2 linked regions of the Tomitella gaofuii genome follow. Each later gene encodes a partner of the first gene's protein in a complex. Links are inferred from orthologs where the notes say so. Each region holds a gene or a part of one and is shown on either strand. Other genes may lie near its edges. The genes, in order: tig and rpsG.

Region 1 (10,995 bases):
CTCACTGCGGTCACTCTTCCGCAGCTCCGCGACCAGCGACCATCCCCTGGCGGTGGTGGACGAGGCCGGCAGGCTCAGCGGCACCATCTCGCAGGACCGGCTCCTCGGAGCGGCGGGCGAGGCGGCGGCCGCGCCGCCGGATCCGGCAGAGCACATCGTCGAGGCATCGGGGGCGGCATCGTGAACGCAGGAGTGAGCGACGGTACGGCGTTGGCCCAGGACGGGGTCGCGCTTCTGGCCGACACCTGGCATGTGCCGCGCATCCACGTGGGCGACTGGTTCGACACGATCGTCACGTGGCTGACGAACAACGTCGGCCCGCTCTTCGACTTCATCTCGACCGTCGTGTCCGGCGCGGTCGACTGGCTCACCGACGTGCTCACGTACCTGCCGCCGTGGGGGATGATCATCATCTTCGCGGTGCTCGCGCTGTGGATCAGGGGCTGGAAGGCCGCTGTGGTCTCGGTGATCGGCTTCGGGATCATCGACGGGATGCTCGAGTTCGAAGCGACGATGCAGACGCTGGCGCAGGTGCTCTTCGCCGCGGTGATCGCGGTGGTGCTGGCCGTGCCGCTGGGCATCTGGGCGGCGCGCAACGCGGCGGTGAGCCGCATCGTGCGTCCGGTGATGGACTTTCTGCAGACGCTGCCGGTGTTCGTCTACCTGATCCCGGTGATCTTCTTCTTCTCCATCGGCACCGTCCCCGGCATCGTCGCCACCGTCGCGTTCTCGCTGCCGCCGGGGGTGCGGCTGACGGAGCTGGGCATCCGCCAGGTCGATCCGGAGATGGTCGAGGCAGGCGAAGCGTTCGGCACCTCGCCGTGGCGCATCCTCACCGGGATCCAGCTGCCGCTGGCGCTGCCCTCGATCATGGCGGGCGTCAACCAGGTGATCATGCTCGCGCTGTCGATGCAGGTGGTGGCGGGCATGGTCGGCGCGCCGGGGCTGGGCACCGAAGTGTTCGGCGCCGTGACGCGACTCCAGCTGGGCGCGGGCTTCGAGGCCGGTATCGCCGTGGTGATCCTGGCGATCTACCTCGACCGTCTCAGCGCCGCGTTCGGCAACCGCTCCGTATTCAGCCGCATGGGCGCGGTGTTCCGCATCCTGCGCAGGAGCCGGACCGCCGACGATGAACAGACTCCGGCCGACACCGACAGGACCACGGTGACGGCAGGGTGATCCGCGCGGCGAGGTCGGGCGTCGCCGCGGGAACCAGCAATCGAGAAAGGGAGAAAACATGGAATCAGGGGAGAATCCGGAGCCGGTGGGCGTGCCGGCGCGCCGCAAGGGGCGTCGCCGCGGACTGCTGACCGGGGCGGTTGCGATCTTCGGCGCCATCGCGATGGTGGCCGCGGGGTGCGGATCGAGCGACCAGGCGCCCGGCGGCAGCGGGGGCGGCGGCGATGAGACCATCACCATCGGCTACATCGCCTGGGACGAGGACATCGCCCTGACCAACCTGTTCGAGCAGCAGCTCGAGGCGGCCGGGTACGACGTGAAGACCACGCAGCTCAGCGCGGGCGCGATCTTCTCCGGCATGGCCAACGGCGACGTCGACATGTTCCTCGACACCTGGCTGCCCACCACGCACAAGGAGTACTGGGACAAGTACGGCGCCCAGCTCGAGGACCTGGGCGTGTGGTACGACAAGGCCAGCCTGGAGCTCACGGTGCCGTCCTACGTGACCGACGTGAATTCCATCGCCGACCTCAAGGACCACGCCGACGAGTTCGGCGGGGTCATCACCGGCATCGAGCCCAGCGCCGGGATCATGAACCGCGCCGAGAACTTCGCGGTGCCCGAGTACGGGCTCGAAGGAGTGATGAAGGTCCAGCAGTCGTCGACCCCCGCGATGCTGGCCGAGCTGGAGAAGGCGATCAGCAACAAGAAGCCGATCGTGGTCACCCTGTGGCATCCGCACTGGGCGTACAGCCGCTACGACCTCAAGGACCTGCAGGATCCGAAGAAGGCGATGGGCGAGGCGGAGAAGCTGCACATCACCGCGCGCGGCGGGTTCAGCGAGGCACACCCGAAGATCGCCGAGATGGCCTCGAACTTCACGATGGACGACGAGCACCTGCAGTCGCTCGAGGACGCCATCAACTCGGCCGGCAAGGGCAAGACCGCCGACGCGGTCACGCAGTGGACCAAGGACAACCAGGCCTTCGTCGACGAGAAGTTCGGATCGCTCAAGCAGGACTGATAGGCCGACAGCCGCGTGAGCACCACGCTTCGGGCGCGGCACGCGGTACACGGGCGTGGCCGGGAACCCTCATGGGTCCCGGCCACGCCCGTGTCGCGTCGGCCAGGCGCGGGCGTTGTGCCGGAAGTCCTGAGAACGACCCCGGCGGAGTGGCAACCTCAAGGTGAGGACCGACGACGACGGCCACGTCGAGTGACAGTGCGGGCTGGTGTGCGCAGCCCGGCGGCGGGGCCGGGCGGAAGGGAGATGCAGCGATGGGTGCGCCGGACACGGGGGATCGGACAGGCGGCCGCGCGCGGCGCCGGAACACGGATCGCCGTCGCCGCCCACGCAGGGTGGCCGGGCTCGTCGCCGCGCTCACCACGGCGGCCCTCGTCGCCGCCGGCTGCGGATCCGGCGCGGACACCCCGGTCGATGAGGCGCACACCGTCGAGATCGGCTACATCGATTGGGCCGAGGACACGGCGTTGACGGCGCTGTTCGACCAGCAGCTCAGCGACTCGGGCTACCAGGTGGAGACGACGAGGTTCGACGACGTCGGCGCGCTCTTCGCGGCGATGGCCGACGGCAAGATCGACATGTTCCTCGACACCTGGCTGCCCCTGACCCATCAGAAGTACTGGGACGAATACGGAGACCGGCTCGAGGACCTGGGCGTCTGGTACGACAACGCGAATCTCGAGCTCGCGGTTCCGTCGTATGTGACCGATGTGCACTCCATCGCAGACCTCAAGGACCACGCCGGCGAGTTCGGCGGCGTCATCACCGGCATCGAAGCGGGAGCCGGGATCATGGACCGCACGGAGCACCACGTGATCCCCGACTACGGCCTGGGCGGGGTGATGCGGGTGGAGGAGTCGTCCGCCGAGCAGATGGCGGCCGATCTGGGTGCGGCGATCGCCGAACGCAGGCCGATCGTCGTCACGCTCTGGCATCCGCACTGGGCGTACAGCCGCTACGACCTCAAGGACCTGAAGGACCCGAAGGGGTCCCTGGGGTCCACGGAGAATCTGCACATCACGGCGCGCGCCGGATTCAGCGACGACCACCCGAACCTCGCGACCGTGGCGTCGGGGTTCACCATCGACGACGAGCGGCTGCAATCGCTGGAAGCGGCGATCAACGCGGCGGGCGCCGACGGCGAAGACGCGGCGGTGCGGCAGTGGCGGGCGGACAACGCCGACTACATCCGCCAGGAGTTCGGGACACTGCACCAGAGCGATCAGCGGCACATCAATTGAGCGGCGCCGGGTATCGACTGGCGCACGGTGGGGCATGTGCGCCGGATACCGGCTGTGTGCGATGCCGTCAGGGCGGTATAAAAACCGGCTCTGACCTGCGTGGAGCGGGTGACGGGAATCGAACCCGCACCATCAGCTTGGAAGGCTGAGGTTCTACCATTGAACTACACCCGCATGCTGCAACTGCGAGTCGCATGCGGCTCGCGTGCAAAGAGAACTGTACCCAATCCGGGCCCGGTATCACCAGCGGGGGGCCGGGCCGTAGGATCGGGACCCGTACGATCCAGCGTGCGGGCCCGGCTGTGCCCGGATGCGGTTTTCGTGTCGGAACACCGGCCGCGGCGGGCACGCCCGGTGGGTTTCAGCCGCGCGGGCGCATCGAACGCGGCCGGGCAGGTGCCCAGTGGTCACGGGGTGTGGCGCAGCTTGGTAGCGCATCCGCTTTGGGAGCGGAGGGTCGCAGGTTCGAATCCTGTCACCCCGACTGGCAGTACGCGTGGTGCAGACGGTCGCGGAGGCCGCCTGCACCCTGCCGGAGAACATCGAACACGACCGCGTCCCGGGACCGGGTCCGCGGAACGACGAAGGAGCTAGTCCGTGAAGAGCACCGTCGAGCAGCTCAGCCCGACGCGGGTCCGGATCAACGTTGAGGTGCCCTTCGAGGAACTCAAGCCGGACTTCGACGCCGTCTACCGCCAGCTTGCGCAGCAGGTGCGCGTGCCCGGGTTCCGCCCGGGCAAGGCGCCGGCGAGGATCATCGAGACCCGCGTCGGCCGCGGGGCCGTCATCGAGCAGGTCCTGCAGAACGCGGTGCCCGGCCGCTACACCGAGGCCGTCACCACCAACGACATCAAGGCCATCTCGCAGCCGGAGATCGAGGTGACCAACATCGAGGACGGCGACCACGTCGAGTTCACCGCCGAGGTGGACGTGCGCCCCGAGATCGACCTGCCGGACTTCTCCGCCATCGCGGTCGAGGTCGACCCGATCGCCGTCACCGATGAGGCGGTCGACGAGCAGCTCGACGCGCTGCGCGCGCGCTTCGGCACCCTCACCGGGGTGGACCGTGCCGTGCAGAACGGCGACTTCGTCTCGATCGACCTGGCCGCCACCGTCGACGGGGAGCCGGTGCCCGAGGCCACCGCCGAGGGGCTCTCGCACGAGGTGGGCTCCGGTCAGCTGATCGACGGCCTGGACGAGGCCGTGGTGGGCGTCGAGGCCGAGGGGTCGGCCGAGTTCACCACCAAGCTGCTCGCCGGTGAGCACGCGGGCCAGGAGGCCGTGGTCACGGTGACCGTCAACAACGTCAAGGAGCGCGAGCTCCCCGAGGCGGACGACGAGTTCGCCCAGCTCGCCAGCGAGTTCGACACGATCGACGAGCTGCGCACGAGCCTGCGCGAGCGGGTCGAGCAGTCGCAGCGCTCCGAGCAGGCCGGCGCGATCCGCGACAAGGTGCTCGAGGACCTGCTCGAGCAGGTCGAGTTCGAGCTTCCCGAGGCGATCGTCCAGGCCGAGGTGGACAACCAGATCCACGAGGTCGTGCACAGCCTCGACCACGACGAGGAGCAGCTCGACAAGCTTCTCGAGGCCCAGGGCTCGAGCCGCGAGAAGTTCGAGGCCGACGCCCGGGAGTCGGCCGTCAAGGCGGTCAAGGCGCAGCTGCTGCTCGACGCGGTCGCCGACGCGGAGGACGTGCAGGTCAGTCAGGAGGAGCTCACCGAACGCCTGCTGTTCGAGGCCCGCCGCGGCAACATCGCGCCCGACCAGCTGGCGCAGCAGATCCAGGACGCGGGGCGCCTGGGCGTGCTCTACGCGGAGGTCCGGCGCAGCAAGTCGCTCGCCGACATCGTGCAGAAGGTCACGGCCAAGGACACCGACGGCACCGTCATCGACGTGGCCGACCTGCTGGGCCTCAAGGACGACGAGGTGGAGGCGGCCGGAGAGGCGGCGCCCGTCGACGAGTCCGGCGACGACGCGGACAGCGCGGACGCGAAGGACTGACCCCGAGGGGCTTTCACGCTGACAGCGAAAGTGGGCGGTACCGGGACTACGGTGCCGCCCGCTTTCGTTAGGGTCGATGAAGGGGCTCCCGGCGCGGCCGGCATCGCGCGGGGTGCCCGGGACCGCAAGGCGGTCGCGCACCGCCCGACCGCAGTTCGCAGTACACGACGCACTCGAAAGGCACGCCCGTGAGTTTGCAGAATCCCGCCATGCGTTCCGGCGCCTCCGGTCTCAACCTCAGCGACTCGGTCTTCGAGCGCCTGCTCCAGGAGCGCATCGTCTTCCTGGGGTCGCAGGTGGACGACGAGATCGCCAACCGTCTCTGCGCGCAGATCCTCCTGCTCTCGGCGGAGGACCCCACGCGGGACATCTCGCTGTACATCAACTCGCCGGGCGGCTCGGTCACCGCCGGCATGGCCATCTTCGACACGATGACCTACGCGGAATGCGACGTGGCCACCTACGCGATGGGCCTGGCCGCGTCGATGGGGCAGTTCCTGCTGGCCGCCGGCACCAAGGGCAAGCGCTACGCGCTGCCGCACGCGCGGATCATGATGCACCAGCCGTCGGCCGGCATCGGCGGCTCCGCGGCGGACATCGCCATCCAGGCCGAGCAGTTCGCGCAGACCAAGCGCGAGATGAACGAGCTCAACGCCCTGCACACTGGCCGCTCGGTGGAGGAGGTCACCCGGGACGCCGACCGCGACCGGTGGTTCACCGCGGACCAGGCGCTGGAGTACGGCTTCGTCGACCACGTCATCAGCCGGGCCAAGGACGCCGGCGGCACCGGGGCGAGCTGAGCACGGCCCGCCCCCGTCCGCACGTCAATCCCGCTACCGCAGACACGGAGAATCCGATGACCCACTCTTCGCAGAACCCTGCTCCGCAGAACCCCGGACCGCGCGGCGGTGCACCGATGATGCCGCAGGCCCGCTACATCCTGCCGTCGTTCGTCGAGCACTCCAGCTACGGCGTCAAAGAGTCGAACCCTTACAACAAGCTGTTCGAGGAGCGCATCATCTTCCTCGGCACGCAGGTCGACGACGCCTCCGCCAACGACGTCATGGCGCAGCTGCTGGTGCTCGAGTCGCTCGACCCGGATCGCGACATCACCATGTACATCAACTCGCCGGGCGGCTCGTTCACGTCGCTGATGGCCATCTACGACACGATGCAGTACGTCCGCGCCGACATCACCACCGTGTGCCTGGGCCAGGCGGCGTCGGCCGCAGCGGTGCTTCTGGCGGCGGGCACGCCGGGCAAGCGCATGGCGCTGCCCAACGCGCGCGTGCTCATCCACCAGCCGGCCACCGAGGGGATGCAGGGGCAGGTGTCCGACCTCGAGATCCAGGCCACGGAGATCGAGCGGATGCGCCGCGCCATGGAGACCACGCTGGCGCGCCACACCGGCAAGGACGCCGAGCAGATCCGCATCGACACCGACCGCGACAAGATCCTCACGGCAGAGGAGGCCCGCGATTACGGCCTCATCGACACCGTGCTGGAGTACCGCAAGCTCTCGGCGCAGTCGTAGCAGGCGGTCATAGCAGGCGGAGCGGACGCCGGGCCGCCGCCCGGCCTCCCGGCGCAGTGGCGCTCCCGCGATCCGTTGGCGTGACCGACGGGGCCCGGTAGCGCGCCATGCGGGCGTCGAATGCCGCCGCCGGTGGCGGCGAGCGGGTACCGTCGGTAGGCGACCGGCGGATGAGGACGGGGCGCCGGGGCCGGCCGAAAACCGGTCCCGCGCCACTGCGGCGCGGACGGCGTCCGCGCCGCCGGTGCAGGGCAGAGCCGAGGACGGCCGCGGTGATACGGCGGCGGCGTAGGACGTGCACGATCGCGGGCAAGCGAGAAAGTAGGGGACGGCGGACATGGCACGCATTGGTGACGGAGGCGACCTGCTCAAGTGTTCCTTCTGCGGCAAGAGCCAGAAGCAGGTGAAGAAGCTCATCGCCGGCCCCGGCGTGTACATCTGCGACGAGTGCATCGACCTGTGCAACGAGATCATCGAGGAGGAGCTGGCCGAGACCGGTGACGTCAAGCTGGACGCGCTGCCCAAGCCCGGCGAGATCCACGAGTTCCTCGACAGGTACGTCATCGGGCAGGACGATGCCAAGCGCAACCTCGCCGTCGCCGTGTACAACCACTACAAGCGCATCCAGGCGGGCGACAAGTCGCGCGACGCGCACGGCGAGTCCGTCGAGCTGATGAAGTCCAACATCCTCATGCTGGGACCCACCGGGTGCGGCAAGACGTACCTGGCGCAGACGATGGCGAAGATGCTCAACGTCCCGTTCGCCATCGCCGACGCCACCGCGCTCACCGAGGCCGGCTACGTGGGCGAGGACGTCGAGAACATCCTGCTCAAGCTCATCCAGGCGGCCGATTACGACGTCAAGCGCGCGGAGACGGGCATCATCTACATCGACGAGGTCGACAAGATCGCCCGTAAGAGCGAGAACCCGTCGATCACGCGCGACGTCTCCGGTGAGGGCGTCCAGCAGGCGCTGTTGAAGATCCTCGAGGGCACCCAGGCGAGCGTCCCGCCGCAGGGCGGCCGCAAGCATCCGCACCAGGAGTTCATCCAGATCGACACCACCAACGTGCTGTTCATCGTGGCCGGTGCGTTCGCGGGGCTCGAGAAGATCGTCGACGACCGGGCCGGCAAGCGCGGACTGGGCTTCGGCGCGGAGGTGCGCTCGCAGGCGCAGGCCAGCGCCGAGGCGGGGGACCGGTTCGCGGACGTCATGCCCGAGGACCTGATCAAGTTCGGCCTCATCCCCGAGTTCATCGGGCGCCTGCCGGTGGTCGCCACGGTGACCGACCTGGACAAGGATGCGCTGGTCAAGATTCTCTCCGAGCCGCGGAACGCCCTGGTCAAGCAGTACGAGCGCCTGTTCGACATGGACGAGGTCGAGCTCGAGTTCACCGACGACGCCCTCGAGGCCATCGCCGACCAGGCCATCCTGCGGGGCACCGGCGCCCGCGGCCTTCGCGCGATCATGGAAGAGGTCCTGCTGCCGGTGATGTACGAGATCCCGGGCCGCGACGACGTGGCCAAGGTGGTGGTGGACGGCGATACCGTGCGCGAGAACGTCAACCCGACGATCGTGCCGCGCTCGTCTGGCGAGGAACGCCGGGAGAAGTCGGCGTAGGGACCCATTTGTAAGTTCGCAGCGAATTTGGCGCTGCATCTCCAGCCACTTCGCATTCTAATTGCGGGATATCCGACGCGTGCCAGCGCGCCAGCTTAGTGTAGACGCTGGGGAGGTCGGCGAAAGTGGCCTCTTCGTCGGTGTTCGGGTCATTGCGCGGGAGGGGTTGTGGCGGGAGATGTATCGGCGGACTGCCAGGCGAGTGTGACCCGGCCGGCTCGGTGGATCGTGGAAGCATTGCGGATCAAGCCTGCTTCGTTCCCAGTCGGTCACGCAATTCGATCCGGTCTGACCGTCGGAGGCCCGTTCGTGGTCGGTGCGCTTGCGGGGCAAGTTATCACCGGCATGTGGATAGGCCTGGCTGCGTTGCTCTTGGCTGCGGGGGAACGAGAGGGCACATACCGGCTGAACTTCTGGATCATTGCGGTATCCACGCCCATCGCCGCGTGCGGGTATCTTCTGGGGTTCGCGCAGAATCTTCCGCTGGCGGCGCTGATACCAGTGATGGTGATCCTTGCCTTCCTCGCCGGTGTCATCGCGGGTTTCGGTCCGGCGTTCTCGGTGGCGGGCATGCAGTTCCTGCTGGTATCGGCTATCGCTCTCGGCGTACCCGGTATCGACTGGTGGAAGCCCATTCTCATGTACCTGGTCGGCGGTGTGATCTATGCGGCCCTGTTGGCCGTAGAGATGCTGATGAACCCCAGACGTCCCCAGCGAGTCATCGTTCTCGCATTGCTGACGAGTCTGGCGGAGTTGGCTCATGCGCGTCGCGCAGACCTCGCGGACGGAGGGAATGAGCGCACGGCTTCTGCACGTAAGGTCGCCACGAGTGCCTGCCAGTCCGCGAGGGCCCGTGTTGCCGAGATACCTGTTCGGAGGGCGGGCTCGGCCGGCGATTGGGTGCTCGACGCTGAGGTGGTGGACGCTGCGGAAAGTGTCGCGGCATTCCTTGTCGCCGAGAACGATGTGATTGAACTTGCGTCCGCAGAAGTGTCGTTGGCGGTGTTGGTCGACAGGTTGAAGACGCATGACGGCGCAAGACCGCGTGACGAGTCGCCGGAGTGCCGTGCCGGCGGCACGGTACGCCGGGTCGATACTTTGGTGACAGCCCTGGCGGCGGGGGTCGGTGAGAGTTTTTCGGAGAAGCTGATCTCTCCGGTCGTCGGCCGGGAGGTGATGCTTGCTGCGTGCCGTTTGGCGCTCTGCTATGGGATAGCCATCGCGGCCAAGGAGTACTTTCCGTTTGACCACTGGTTTTGGGTCCCGCTGACGGTGGCCCTAATCATGAAGCCGGATTTTGGCTCCGTGTTCGCTCGTGCACTGCAGCGCGTGGTAGGAACCGTGATCGCCGCAGGTGTGGCGACAATCCTGCTCATCATTGTTCCGAAAGGGTTCGCGATCGGGATCGTGATCGGCCTGTTTGCGGCATTCGTTCCGTGGTTGATGATGCGCTCGTATGCGTTGCAGGCGGTGGCTATCACCCCGGCAGTAATCCTCTTGGTGGATTCGATCGAACCGGGCGGCGAGACGGCGAACTATTCCTGGCAGCGCATCGGTGCTACTGCCATCGGTGCCGGGGTGGTGATCATCTTCGGGTATCTGATCTGGCCGCACAGCCGTCGAGCGTGGATGGCCGAGACGTTCCGGGAAGCGATGGGCGCTATCGGACTGCAACTCAAGACGGCGGCGTCGCCGGTACCTGAGAACCCGGAGGCGGCCCACCATCGACACGAGACTCTGGTGAGCGCCCGACGGACTGCATACCGCGCGCTCTCCGACCTGCAAGCCCGTATCGAACGGGCGCTGTCGGAGCCGCCTCCTGCTGACGTCGCCGCCGCGGCCTGGCTTCCAGTCGCATCCGCCGCCGACCGGCTTGCCGACGGGGTATCAGCCTATGCTGTCGACCGCGCGGAGGGACGTGTTCCAGCGGCGCAGGAGGCGGGGTATTCGCTGGCTGGAGAGATCGCGGGGCTTGCGCGCGGTGAATCACCTGCAGTCCTTCGTTCGGGGCCCTCCGCCCCAGAAGTCGGAGGGAGTCTGTCCGAGGCCACGCTGAAGCCGGTTGTCGATGACCTGTCCCGACTCCGGGCACTGTTCGGTGAGCAGCCGGAACCGATATCGAGGCGTGACAACGCGCGGTAAGCGGGGCCGCCTACACCGCCTCGAACACCGCGGCCAGTCCCTGCCCGCCGCCGATGCACATGGTCTCCAGCCCGTAGCGGGACTCGCGGCGGACCATCTCGTTCGCCAGTGTGGCGAGGATGCGTCCGCCGGTGGCGCCGATGGGGTGCCCCAGCGAGATGCCCGAGCCGTTGGGGTTGATCCGCTCGTCCTCCGCGTCGAGCCCCCACGAGGCGAGGACGGCCAGGGCCTGGGCGGCGAAGGCCTCGTTGAG
Region 2 (11,071 bases), 2.2 Mb from region 1 along the record:
TTGTTCACCGACCCGACTCCTGCCGACCTCGCGCGGCGGTGTTCGGCGGCGCACGGTCGGGATGTTCCGGAAGGCGGGCCGGACGCAGCGGGCGACGCCCACGGTGCGGACCGGAAGGTCGCGGCCGCCGATGCGCTGGCGGTGCTGCTGCCGATCCGGGCGGGCGGAACGCAGGCGCCGCTGTTCTGCGTGCACCCGGCCATGGGGCTGTCGTGGGGGTACAACGGTCTACTCGAACATCTGGGTCGCGACCGTCCGGTGTACGGATTGCAGACGCCGAATCTCCGCGGCACCGAGGAACTGCCCGGTTCGATTCCCCGGCTCGCGGAGCGCTATGTCACGGAGATGCGGCGCGTGGCCCCGCACGGCCCGTACCACCTGCTGGGGTGGTCGCTCGGCGGGCTGATCGCGCACGAGATGGCGACGCTGCTGGCCGCCGACGGTGAGGACGTGGCCACGCTGACCATGCTCGACAGCTTCCTTCCGGGCCGGCGCGGGCCGGAGTACCGCGCGATGCCGAGCGTCGCGGAGCTCGTTGCCGAGCTGACCGGTGCGCACACCGTGCCCGGCGCGGCGGGCGCCGGGACGATCGCAGACCCGGACATGACCATCGAGGACGCCGCGGCGCTGCTGCCCGAATCCGGCAGCGCCCTCGCCGACCTGGGTATCGAAGAGCTTCGGCGGATGTACGACGCCTACGCGCAGGGCGTCGCACTCGCGGCGGCATTCCGGCCCGATCTGTTCGACGGGGACGTCCTGTTCGTCACCGCAGGCCGCGGTGGACCCGGCGGCCCGCGGGCGTTCACGGACTGGCCGCGGCACGTCGGCGGGGCAATGAGGGAGATCACGGTCGACTGCGTCCATGCGCAGTTGACGTCCCCGGAGGCGCTGGCCGTCGTCGGTCCGGCGGTCGAGGCCTTCCTCACCCGAGGCGACAGCCTCGCCCGGAACGGCCATGCGGCGCGCGACGCCGGACGGCCCGAATACATCGCAGCACCCACGACAGGAGGACGATCATGAGCACATCCACCGGACACGACCGCGCGGCGAATCCCTTCGACGACGAAGACTCCGCCTTCTTCGTGCTGGTCAACGACGAGGGCCAGTACTCCTTGTGGCCGGCGTTCGCCCCGGTCCCCGACGGGTGGACCATCCGCCTGGGCGAGTCGTCCCGGCAGGACGCGGTGGACTTCGTCGAGCGGAACTGGACCGACATGCGTCCCGCCAGCCTCGTGCACGCGATGCGCGGATCGTCCGGCGCACCGGCGGAGGAGCACACGCGATGACGGGCCCGGCGGTCGAGATTCGAGGACTGGAGAAGCGGTTCGGCCCCGGCGCCGGTCGGCGCCGGGCAGGCGTCGTCCGGGCGCTGGACGGTGTCGACCTGGAGATCGCCAGAGGCACGATCACCGCCGTACTCGGGCCCAACGGTGCCGGCAAGACCACGGTGGTACGCATCCTGAGCACCCTTTTGCGTCCCGACAAGGGCACAGTACTGCTGGACGGCGTGGATGTCGTCTCGTCGCCGGGCCGCGTTCGCCGCAGGATCGGGCTATCCGGGCAGTACGCGGCCGTCGACGGCAACCTGACCGGCTTCGAGAACCTGCGGATGATCGGGCGCCTGTACGGACTGCCACGGCGCATCGCCGCAGCGCGGGCCCGGGAATTGCTCGGCCGATTCCATCTCGAAGACGCTGCGGACCGGCGCTCGTGTGGCTACTCGGGTGGTATGCGGCGTCGACTCGACCTCGCGGGCGCGCTCGTCGCCTTCCCTCCCGTCGTGGTCCTCGACGAGCCCACGACGGGCCTCGACCCTCGCGGCCGGCAAGAGATGTGGGAGGTCGTCGAGGGGCTTGTCTCCGACGGGACGACGGTGCTGCTGACCACTCAGTACCTGGAGGAGGCCGATCGTCTGGCAGATGCGATCACGGTGATCGACCGGGGCGCGGTGATCGCCCGCGGCACCGCGGATGAGCTCAAGGCGCGAGTCGGTGGCGACGTGGTGTCGATACGTGTGCGCGAGCCTGGCGAGGTCCTGGATGCCGTCCGTGCCCTGGGGGCAGTCTGCGACGGCGATCCGCAGGCGGACGGCTGTACCGTGTCCGCGCGCGCCCAGAACGGCAGCCGGTCCCTCGCCGCGGCGGTGTCCCGGCTCGCGGTCGACGGGGTCAGAGTGGAAGACGCTTCGCTCTCGGAAACGAGCCTGGACGAATTCTTCCTGGCCGTCACCGGGCGCGGCGTCGGTAAGGACGGCGATGCGACGGCGGGGGTCGCGGGGTGACGAAGCTGGAATCACTCGCGACGCGCACGGCGCCCCGTGACGAACCCACCCCGGCCGATACCGGGCCGGACGACGGTTCGACTGCGGGTGGCAGCACGACCGCGGACATGGACGGATCCACCGCCGGTCCGGTGCCGGGTGACGGTGGAGAAGCTGCGGATGTGGCCGCCCACCTGCGCGCGGCCGAGGGCCACCGGATACGGCGGATGTTCGACGACAGTGCGGTCATCGCCTTCCGGAACATCCTGACGATCCGGCGCGTGCCCACGCTCTTGGTCAGCGCCACGGTGCAGCCGCTGATGTTCGTCGCGTTGTTCGCGTACGTCTTCGGCGCCTCGCTCGGCGGCGGCGAGTACCGGGAGTTCCTGATGGCCGGAATCTTCACCCAGACGGTGGTGTTCAACGCGGCGTTCACCACGGTGGGGCTGTCCGGGGACCTGCAGCACGGACTGATCGACAGATTCCGGTCGTTGCCCATGTCGCGCCTGGCGGTGGTGCTCGGACGGACGGTCTCGGACTTCGCCGTCAACGCGATCAGCGTGACTGTCATGGTCGGGTGCGGGTATCTGATCGGCTGGCGGATCACCGGCGGCCTCGGCGCCGCCCTGGCGGCCTTCGGGATCCTCGCTCTATTCGCGTTCGCGATGTCCTGGGTCGGCGTGCTGACCGGACTCCTGGCGCGGAGTGTCGAGGTGGCGCAAAGCGTGGGCTTCCTGTGGATGTTCCCGCTCACCTTCATCTCGTCGGCGTTCATTTCCGCGCAGAGCCTGCCGGGCCCGCTGCGCGTGATCGCCGAGTGGAACCCGATCACCGCCGTCGCCACTTCGGGTCGTCAGCTCTTCGGCAACCCGGCGCCCCCGGACTTCCCAGTGGCCTCGGGGTGGCCGGCGGACAACGCGTCGATGTACGCGCTGCTCTGTGCGGCAACGATCATCGTCGTTTTCGGTACGCTTTCGTTGCTGTCCTATCGCCGGGTCGCTCGCGCCTGACGCGGGTTCCGCGACCCGCGGTCGACTTCCGCCGACAGGTGCGATGTCCGGCGCGTCGCGCCCGCTTTGACCGCCTGTGCTGCGGCCGGGTATCGTAGACGGCCGTGCCCGGCTTGCCGGGTCGATCTGTGTGCCTGCCCGACGGTATGGCCAAGTGTGCGTTCCCGCGCTGCGCGCGCGGGCGAGCAGCTGGCTGCGCTGTGAGGGGATGCGACACGCCCGACCGTGGGGTTCGGGTGAGGGGCAGTAGCTACCTTGTCCCAACTGCGAAAACCCTAATTTCACATCAGCAATGTTCGTCTCGACCGGCCGACTGAGTCAGCCGCGCCGGTCGAGCCACAGAGAAAGACGGTTATGCCAACCATTCAGCAGCTGGTCCGCAAGGGCCGCCACGACAAAGCGGTGGGGGGTAAGACCACTGCGCTCAAGGGGAGCCCCCAGCGCCGTGGCGTCTGCACCCGCGTCTACACGACCACGCCGAAGAAGCCGAACTCCGCTCTTCGCAAGGTCGCGCGTGTGCGCCTGACCACCGCAGTCGAGGTCACCGCCTACATCCCGGGCGAGGGCCACAACCTCCAGGAGCACTCGATGGTCCTGGTCCGCGGCGGTCGCGTGAAGGACCTGCCGGGCGTGCGCTACAAGATCATCCGCGGTTCCCTCGACACCCAGGGTGTCAAGGGCCGCAAGCAGGCACGCAGCCGCTACGGCGCCAAGAAGGAGAAGAGCTAATGCCTCGTAAGGGTCCCGCCCCGAAGCGTCAGCTGGTCAACGACCCGGTCTACGGATCGCCTCTCGTGTCGCAGCTGGTGAACAAGATCCTCAAGGACGGCAAGAAGTCCACCGCGGAGCGCATCGTCTACCAGGCCCTCGAGCAGACGCGCGAGAAGACCGGCACCGATCCGGTCGTCACCCTCAAGCGCGCGCTCGACAACGTCAAGCCGGCCCTCGAGGTGCGCAGCCGCCGTGTCGGTGGCGCCACCTACCAGGTGCCGGTCGAGGTGCGTCCGGGCCGTTCGACCACGCTGGCGATGCGCTGGCTGGTGACCTTCGCGCGTCAGCGGCGCGAAAAGACCATGGTCGAGCGTCTGGCCAACGAGATCCTCGACGCCAGCAACGGCCTGGGCGCGGCGGTCAAGCGGCGCGAGGACACGCACAAGATGGCCGAGGCCAACAAGGCGTTCGCGCACTACCGCTGGTGATCCGACTCCGGCGGGGGCGGGCTGCGGCCTGCCTCTGCCGGGAGGGTCACGGTGCCGGTCGGTCACACGCCGGCGCAAGAGAATCCCGGGCCCCAGCAGGGTCCACCGAATCACCGAGTCACGAGCGGGGAAGAATCCTGTGGCACAGGACGTGCTAACCGACCTCAAGAAGGTCCGCAACATCGGCATCATGGCGCACATCGATGCCGGCAAGACCACGACCACCGAGCGCATCCTCTACTACACCGGCATCAACTACAAGGTCGGCGAGACGCACGACGGTGGCGCCACGATGGACTGGATGGAACAGGAGCAGGAGCGGGGGATCACGATCACCTCCGCCGCCACCACCTGTTTCTGGAAAGACACCCAGATCAACATCATCGACACGCCGGGCCACGTCGACTTCACCGTCGAGGTGGAGCGTTCGCTGCGCGTGCTCGACGGTGCTGTCGCGGTGTTCGACGGCAAAGAGGGCGTGGAGCCGCAGTCCGAGCAGGTCTGGCGTCAGGCCGAGAAGTACGACGTCCCCCGCATCTGCTTCGTCAACAAGATGGACAAGCTGGGCGCGGACTTCTTCTTCACGGTGCGCACCATCAAGGAGCGCCTCGGCGCCACGCCGCTGGTCCTGCAGGTGCCGATCGGTGCCGAGGACCACTTCGACGGCGTCGTCGACCTCGTCGAGATGAAGGCGCTCACCTGGCGCGGCACTGTGGCGCCGGGTACCGAGCCCGTCATCGAGGAGATCCCCGCGGACCTCCAGGAGACGGTCGACGAATACCGGGAGAAGCTCCTCGAGGCGGTCGCCGAGACCGACGAGGCCCTGATGGAGAAGTACTTCGGCGGCGAGGAGCTCACCACCGCGGAGATCAAGGGCGCCATCCGCAAGGTCACCATCGCCAGCGAGCAGTACCCGGTGCTGTGCGGCACGGCGTTCAAGAACAAGGGCATCGAGCCGATGCTCGACGCCGTCATCGACTACCTGCCGACCCCGATGGACGTCGAGGCCGTGCAGGGGCACGCGGTGGACAACCCCGAAGAGGCGCTCGTCCGGCACCCGTCCAAGGACGAGCCGTTCGCGGGCCTCGCCTTCAAGGTGGCGGCGCACCCGTTCTTCGGCAAGCTGACCTACGTGCGCGTCTACTCGGGTCACATCGCCTCCGGCACCCAGGTCATCAACTCGACCAAGGGCAAGAAGGAGCGCATCGGCAAGCTTTTCCAGATGCACTCCAACAAGGAGAACGCCATCGATGAGGCCCAGGCCGGCCACATCTACGCGTTCATCGGGCTCAAGGACGTCACCACCGGTGACACGCTCTGCGACCCGGCCAACCCGATCATCCTCGAGTCGATGTCGTTCCCGGAGCCGGTCATCGAGGTGGCGATCGAGCCGAAGACCAAGTCCGACCAGGAGAAGCTCGGCACCGCGATCCAGCGGCTCGTCGACGAGGACCCCACCTTCAAGGTCCACCTCGACGACGAGACCGGCCAGACCGTCATCGGCGGGATGGGCGAGCTGCACCTCGACGTCTTCGTCGACCGCATGCGGCGCGAGTTCAAGGTCGAGGCGAACATCGGCAAGCCACAGGTGGCCTACCGCGAGACGATCCGCAAGACGGTGGAGAAGTACGACTACACCCACAAGAAGCAGACCGGCGGCTCGGGCCAGTTCGCGAAGGTCATCATCAAGCTGGAGCCCTGGGAGGGCGAGGAAGGCGAGACCTACGAGTTCGAGAGCAAGGTGACCGGCGGCCGCGTGCCGCGCGAGTACATCCCTTCGGTCGACGCCGGCATCCAGGACGCCATGCAGTACGGTGTCCTGGCCGGGTACCCCATGGTCAACGTCAAGGCCACGCTGCTCGACGGCGCCTACCACGAGGTGGACTCCTCGGAGATGGCGTTCAAGGTGGCCGGGTCGATGGCCTTCAAGGAGGCCGCGCCGAAGGCGAAGCCGGTGATCCTCGAGCCGCTGATGGCCGTCGAGGTGATCACGCCCGAGGACTACATGGGCGAGGTGATCGGTGACCTGAACTCCCGCCGTGGCCAGATCCAGGCCATGGAGGAACGCAGCGGTGCCAGGGTCGTCAAGGCCACGGTCCCGTTGTCGGAGATGTTCGGCTACGTCGGAGACCTTCGGTCGAAGACACAGGGCCGAGCGAACTACACCATGGTGTTCGACTCCTACGCCGAAGTTCCTGCGAACGTGGCCAAGGAGATCGTCGCGAAGGCCCACGGAGAGTAATCTCCGTCTCATCGCGCGCCGGACACCAGGGCGACGGTGGGATACTGCACTGTTGACACGCCGTGTTCGATCCATGAAGCGATCGGCACACAGTGTTCGCGGTGGTTCCCGCCGGTCGGGCCCTGTGCACGACCAGAAGTACTGACCAGAACATCAACTGCACTGCTGCCAGGCAGCACGCAACGATAAGTCCAGGAGGACAACCAGTGGCGAAGGCGAAGTTCGAGCGGACGAAGCCGCACGTCAACATCGGGACCATCGGTCACGTTGACCACGGCAAGACCACCACCACCGCTGCCATCACCAAGGTGCTCGCGGATGCGTTCCCCGACCTCAACGAGCCGTCGGCGTTCGACACGATCGACAAGGCGCCCGAGGAGAAGGCTCGTGGCATCACGATCAACATCTCCCACGTCGAGTACCAGACCGACAAGCGCCACTACGCGCACGTCGACGCCCCGGGTCACGCCGACTACATCAAGAACATGATCACCGGCGCCGCCCAGATGGACGGTGCGATCCTGGTCGTGGCCGCCACCGACGGCCCGATGCCGCAGACGCGTGAGCACGTGCTGCTCGCCCGTCAGGTCGGCGTGCCCTACATCCTGGTCGCCCTGAACAAGGCCGACATGGTCGACGACGAGGAGATCCTCGAGCTCGTCGAGATGGAGGTCCGCGAGCTGCTGGCCAGCCAGGACTTCGACGAGGACGCGCCGATCATCCCGATCTCCGCGCTCAAGGCTCTCGAGGGCGACGAGAAGTGGACCCAGTCCGTCCTCGACCTCATGAAGGCCGTCGACGAGTCGATCCCGGACCCGGTGCGCGACACCGACCACCCGTTCCTGATGCCCGTCGAGGACGTCTTCACGATCACGGGTCGCGGCACGGTCGTCACCGGCCGTATCGAGCGTGGCGTGATCAACGTGAACGAGGACGTCGAGCTCATCGGCATCAAGCCGACGGCCACCAAGACGACCATCACGGGCATCGAGATGTTCCGCAAGCTGCTCGACCAGGGCCAGGCGGGCGACAACGTCGGCCTGCTGGTGCGCGGCATCAAGCGTGAGGACGTCGAGCGCGGCCAGGTCGTCATCAAGCCGGGCGCCTACACCCCGCACACCGAGTTCGAGGGCCAGGCCTACATCCTGTCCAAGGACGAGGGCGGCCGTCACACGCCGTTCTTCAACAACTACCGCCCGCAGTTCTACTTCCGCACCACTGACGTCACCGGCGTCGTGGAGCTGCCGGAGGGCACCGAGATGGTCATGCCCGGTGACAACACCGACATGTCCGTCAAGCTGATCCAGCCGGTCGCCATGGACGAGGGCCTGCGCTTCGCGATCCGCGAGGGTGGCCGCACCGTGGGTGCCGGCCGCGTCACGAAGATCATCAAGTGATCGACTGACCACAGCCGACGAGCGGCGCCGATCCTGCGGGGTCGGCGCCGCAGTCGTGCCTGGTGTCGGCTAAACGATGGATTTTCTGTCGGGGAGCGCCAGTGGGTATCGTCGGGTGGTCTGCTGGTGGTAATGCCAGTGGTTGAATGGCACCATTCCGGGTAACGGAGGTGCACCGGTGAGGCGATGTAGCAACCGGTAGCGGAATCGGCCGGGTCGGGTTCGGGTGGTCGGCGTATCGGCGACGGCCGCAATGTGAAGCGTGCGCGTGCAGCCTGTCTCGGGGCAGCTGTCCGAGCGGTGCGAAGGGAGCGGATGTTGGTGCCTGGGGTCGAGGGGATCTACGGGGGTCCGGCCGGAGAGGTTCCGGAGGGCGCGTTCCCGTTGTCGCCCGCGCAGTCGGGCATCTGGGCGGCGCAGGAGGTCGCGCCGGACGTACCGGTCAACATCGCGCAGTACATCGATGTGCGGGGCGAGCTCGACTTCGACAAGTACAATGAGGCGAATGTCCGCGTCGGCCGGGAGCTGGGCTCGGCGTTCCTGCGCTTGGTCGAGGCGGGCGGGCGCCCGTACCAGATCGTCGACCGCGCCATCGAGGACTCGGTGTCCTACGTGGACCTACGCTCGGCGGCGGATCCGGAGGCGGCGGCGCTGGCGTGGATGCGGCGCGAGTATTCCGCGCCGCTGGACATCTATGCGGACCGGTTGACGGTCGCGGTGGTGCTCCGCCTCGAAGCGCAGCGCTATTTCCTCTACACCCGCGTGCACCACATCGCGCTGGACGGCTTCGGCGGGATGACGATGATGAACCGCCTCGCAGAGGTGTACAGCGCGCTGGTCGAGGGCACCGAGCCGCCGAAGTCCAAGGCGCGCGAGCTCGATCGCATTCACGCCGCCGAGCTCGAGTACCGCGGCTCCTCGCGGTTCGAGGCGGACCGCGAATACTGGGCCCAGCGCACGCATGACCTGCCGGAGGCGCTGAGCCTGGCGGGGAGGCAGGCGGAGGCGCAGGTGCCCAGCATGGTCGCAAGCACCCCCCTGCCGCCGGCGGCGGAGGAGGCGCTCGAGGCGAACGTGGGGCGCTCGTCGGTCGCGCCGATGCTCATCGCCGGCGCGGCAGTGTACCTGGCGCGCGTCACGGGCCGCGACGACATTGTGCTCAGCCTGCCGGTGTCGAGTCGCACCACGGCGGCCATGCGCAACTCCGGCGGAATGGTGTCGAACGTGGTGCCGCTGCGCGTGCGCGTGGTGCCGGAGGAGACCGTCGGTGGCCTCGTCGCGGGCGTGCAGACCGAGCTCATGGGGGCGTTGCGCCACCAGCGGTACCGCCACGAGGACATTCGCCGCGATGCGGGCTTCGATTCGACGCACCGCGGCTTCTTCGGCCCCGCCGTGAACATCATGCTGTTCCACAGCGAGGTGCGGTTCGGCGGCGCGACGGGGCACTTGAACGTGCTCTCGACCGGCCCGGTCGAGGACCTGGCGATCAACATCTACCAGTCGGTGGCCGGCTCGCAGATCCACGTGGACTTCGAGGCGAACCCGGCGCTGTACGCGCAGGATAAGCTCGGCCGGCACCACGATCGTTTCCTGCATTTCCTGGGCGAGTTCATGGGCGTCGACGAATCGACGGCGCTGGGGGATCTCGAGCCGGTGGGCCGCGCGGAGCGCGACACCGTGCTGTATGAGTGGAACGACACGGCGGAGTCGTACGAGCACGCGACGCTGATCGAGTTGTTCGATGCTCAGGCCGCCGCCACCCCGGACGCGACGGCGATCGCCTTCGGCGGGCGGAAGTGGAGCTACGCGGAGTTCGCCGCACTGACCAATCGACTCGCCCGATACCTGATCGGACTCGGTGTGGGGCCGGAATCGCGGGTCGCATTGGCGACGCGCCGGTCGGTCGAGATGGTCGCCGGGATGTACGCGGTGCTCAAGGCCGGCGGTGCCTTCGTGCCGCTCGACCCGGAGCACCCGGTCGAGCGGAATCGTTATGTGCTCGAGTCGGCGCGTCCCGAGTGCGTGCTGACGACACGCTCCGATGCGCCGGACCTGCCGAGCGGTGTCGGCGGCTTGGCGATCGACAAGCTGTCCCTGGACGCCTACGACGGATCGGCGGTCACCGACGCCGACCGCAAGCAGCCAGTCAGGGTCGACAATGCCGCCTACGTGATCTACACCTCCGGCTCGACCGGCCGGCCGAAGGGCGTCGAAGTCGGCAGGAAGGCGATCGCCAACCAGGTTCAGTGGCTCGCGTCCCGGTACGCGCTGGGCCCGCAGGATGTCGTCCTGCAGAAGACGCCGTTCACGTTTGACGTCTCCCTGTGGGAACTGTTCGCGCCGTTGACCGTCGGTGCGCAGATGGTCATCGCGGAGCCGGAGGCGCACCGGGATCCGGTGCGGCTCGCGGAGGCGATCGCGGAACACGGGGTGACGGCCACGTCCTTCGTGCCGTCGATGCTCTCCGCATTCATCGACGCCACGCGCCCCGAGGACAGCTGGTCGTTGCGGTTGGTTCTCGCGGCAGGCGAGGTGCTGTCCGGCCCGACCGCCGATCAGTTCGCCCGGTTCAGCGGTGCGGAGTTGCACAATCTCTACGGTCCGACGGAGGCCGCGGTGCACGCCACTGCGGCGCCGATGCAGACGGACGGCGCCCGCGCGGTGCCGATCGGCGGCCCGGTGGCGAATACGCGCACGTACGTGCTCGACTCCCGGCTGCGGCCCGTTCCGGTGGAGACCGTGGGCGAGCTGTACCTGTCGGGCGCGCAATTGGCTCGCGGGTATGCGGGGCGCAGCGATCTGACGGCGGATCGGTTCGTCGCGGACCCCTTCAGTGCACCGGGCGGCCGGATGTACCGCACGGGGGACCTGGTTCTCTGGCGGACGGACGGGCAGCTCGAGTATGTGGGGCGCGCCGACCATCAGGTGAAACTGCGGGGGCAGCGCATCGAGCTCGGTGAGAT

Evidence for each region.
Region 2: the proteins of tig (region 1) and rpsG are in contact, whole or in part, in a crystal structure (PDB 3GTY), measured with the Thermotoga maritima proteins. The link is inferred for Tomitella gaofuii from one-to-one orthologs. Residues at the interface, in WP_004081061.1 of Thermotoga maritima: Glu122, Val124, Val129, Leu130, Tyr133, Glu188, Gly259, Ile262, Tyr263, Glu266, Ser270, Glu273, Gln274, Glu277, Arg308, Gln311, Ile312, Ser315, Tyr316, Glu325, Arg329, Arg336, Leu363, Phe366, Trp367, Arg373, Leu377, Arg381, Leu384, Glu387; in WP_004081843.1 of Thermotoga maritima: Lys34, Lys52, Lys55, Glu59, Arg62, Gln63, Glu66, Asn67, Lys69, Val71, Arg95, Ala109, Lys110, Lys111, Gly112, Arg113, Pro114, Glu117, Glu121, Ile124, Ala125, Tyr127, Asn128, Asn129, Thr130, Gly131, Lys135, Asp139, Arg142, Met143.

Annotation. Positions count from the first base shown.
Region 1 is NZ_CP059900.1:3,176,670-3,187,664, reverse strand. The notes cover bases 3,413-6,243. They hold tig (trigger factor), read left to right. Parts: upstream 3,413-4,041; coding sequence 4,042-5,445; downstream 5,446-6,243. Other genes in these bases: H4F70_RS14715 (ATP-dependent Clp protease proteolytic subunit), read left to right, coding at 5,655-6,243; H4F70_RS14735 (glycine betaine ABC transporter substrate-binding protein), read left to right, coding at 3,413-3,444. Also shown: H4F70_RS14750 (quaternary amine ABC transporter ATP-binding protein), read left to right, coding at 1-184; H4F70_RS14745 (ABC transporter permease), read left to right, coding at 193-1,179; H4F70_RS14740 (glycine betaine ABC transporter substrate-binding protein), read left to right, coding at 1,238-2,203; more of H4F70_RS14735, read left to right, coding at 2,458-3,412; more of H4F70_RS14715, read left to right, coding at 6,244-6,245; H4F70_RS14710 (ATP-dependent Clp protease proteolytic subunit), read left to right, coding at 6,362-6,979; ATP-dependent Clp protease ATP-binding subunit ClpX, read left to right, coding at 7,317-8,600; H4F70_RS14700 (FUSC family protein), read left to right, coding at 8,910-10,742; H4F70_RS14695 (acetyl-CoA C-acetyltransferase), read right to left, coding at 10,753-10,995. UniProt on the Bacillus subtilis protein: Involved in protein export. Acts as a chaperone by maintaining the newly synthesized protein in an open conformation. Functions as a peptidyl-prolyl cis-trans isomerase.
Region 2 is NZ_CP059900.1:936,406-947,476, forward strand. The notes cover bases 2,827-5,733. They hold rpsG (30S ribosomal protein S7), read left to right. Parts: upstream 2,827-3,998; coding sequence 3,999-4,469; downstream 4,470-5,733. Other genes in these bases: H4F70_RS04305 (ABC transporter permease), read left to right, coding at 2,827-3,270; rpsL (30S ribosomal protein S12), read left to right, coding at 3,625-3,999; fusA (elongation factor G), read left to right, coding at 4,609-5,733. Outside these bases: H4F70_RS04290 (non-ribosomal peptide synthetase), read left to right, coding at 1-1,020; H4F70_RS04295 (MbtH family protein), read left to right, coding at 1,017-1,286; H4F70_RS04300 (ATP-binding cassette domain-containing protein), read left to right, coding at 1,283-2,281; more of H4F70_RS04305, read left to right, coding at 2,389-2,826; more of fusA, read left to right, coding at 5,734-6,711; tuf (elongation factor Tu), read left to right, coding at 6,918-8,108; H4F70_RS04330 (non-ribosomal peptide synthase/polyketide synthase), read left to right, coding at 8,424-11,071.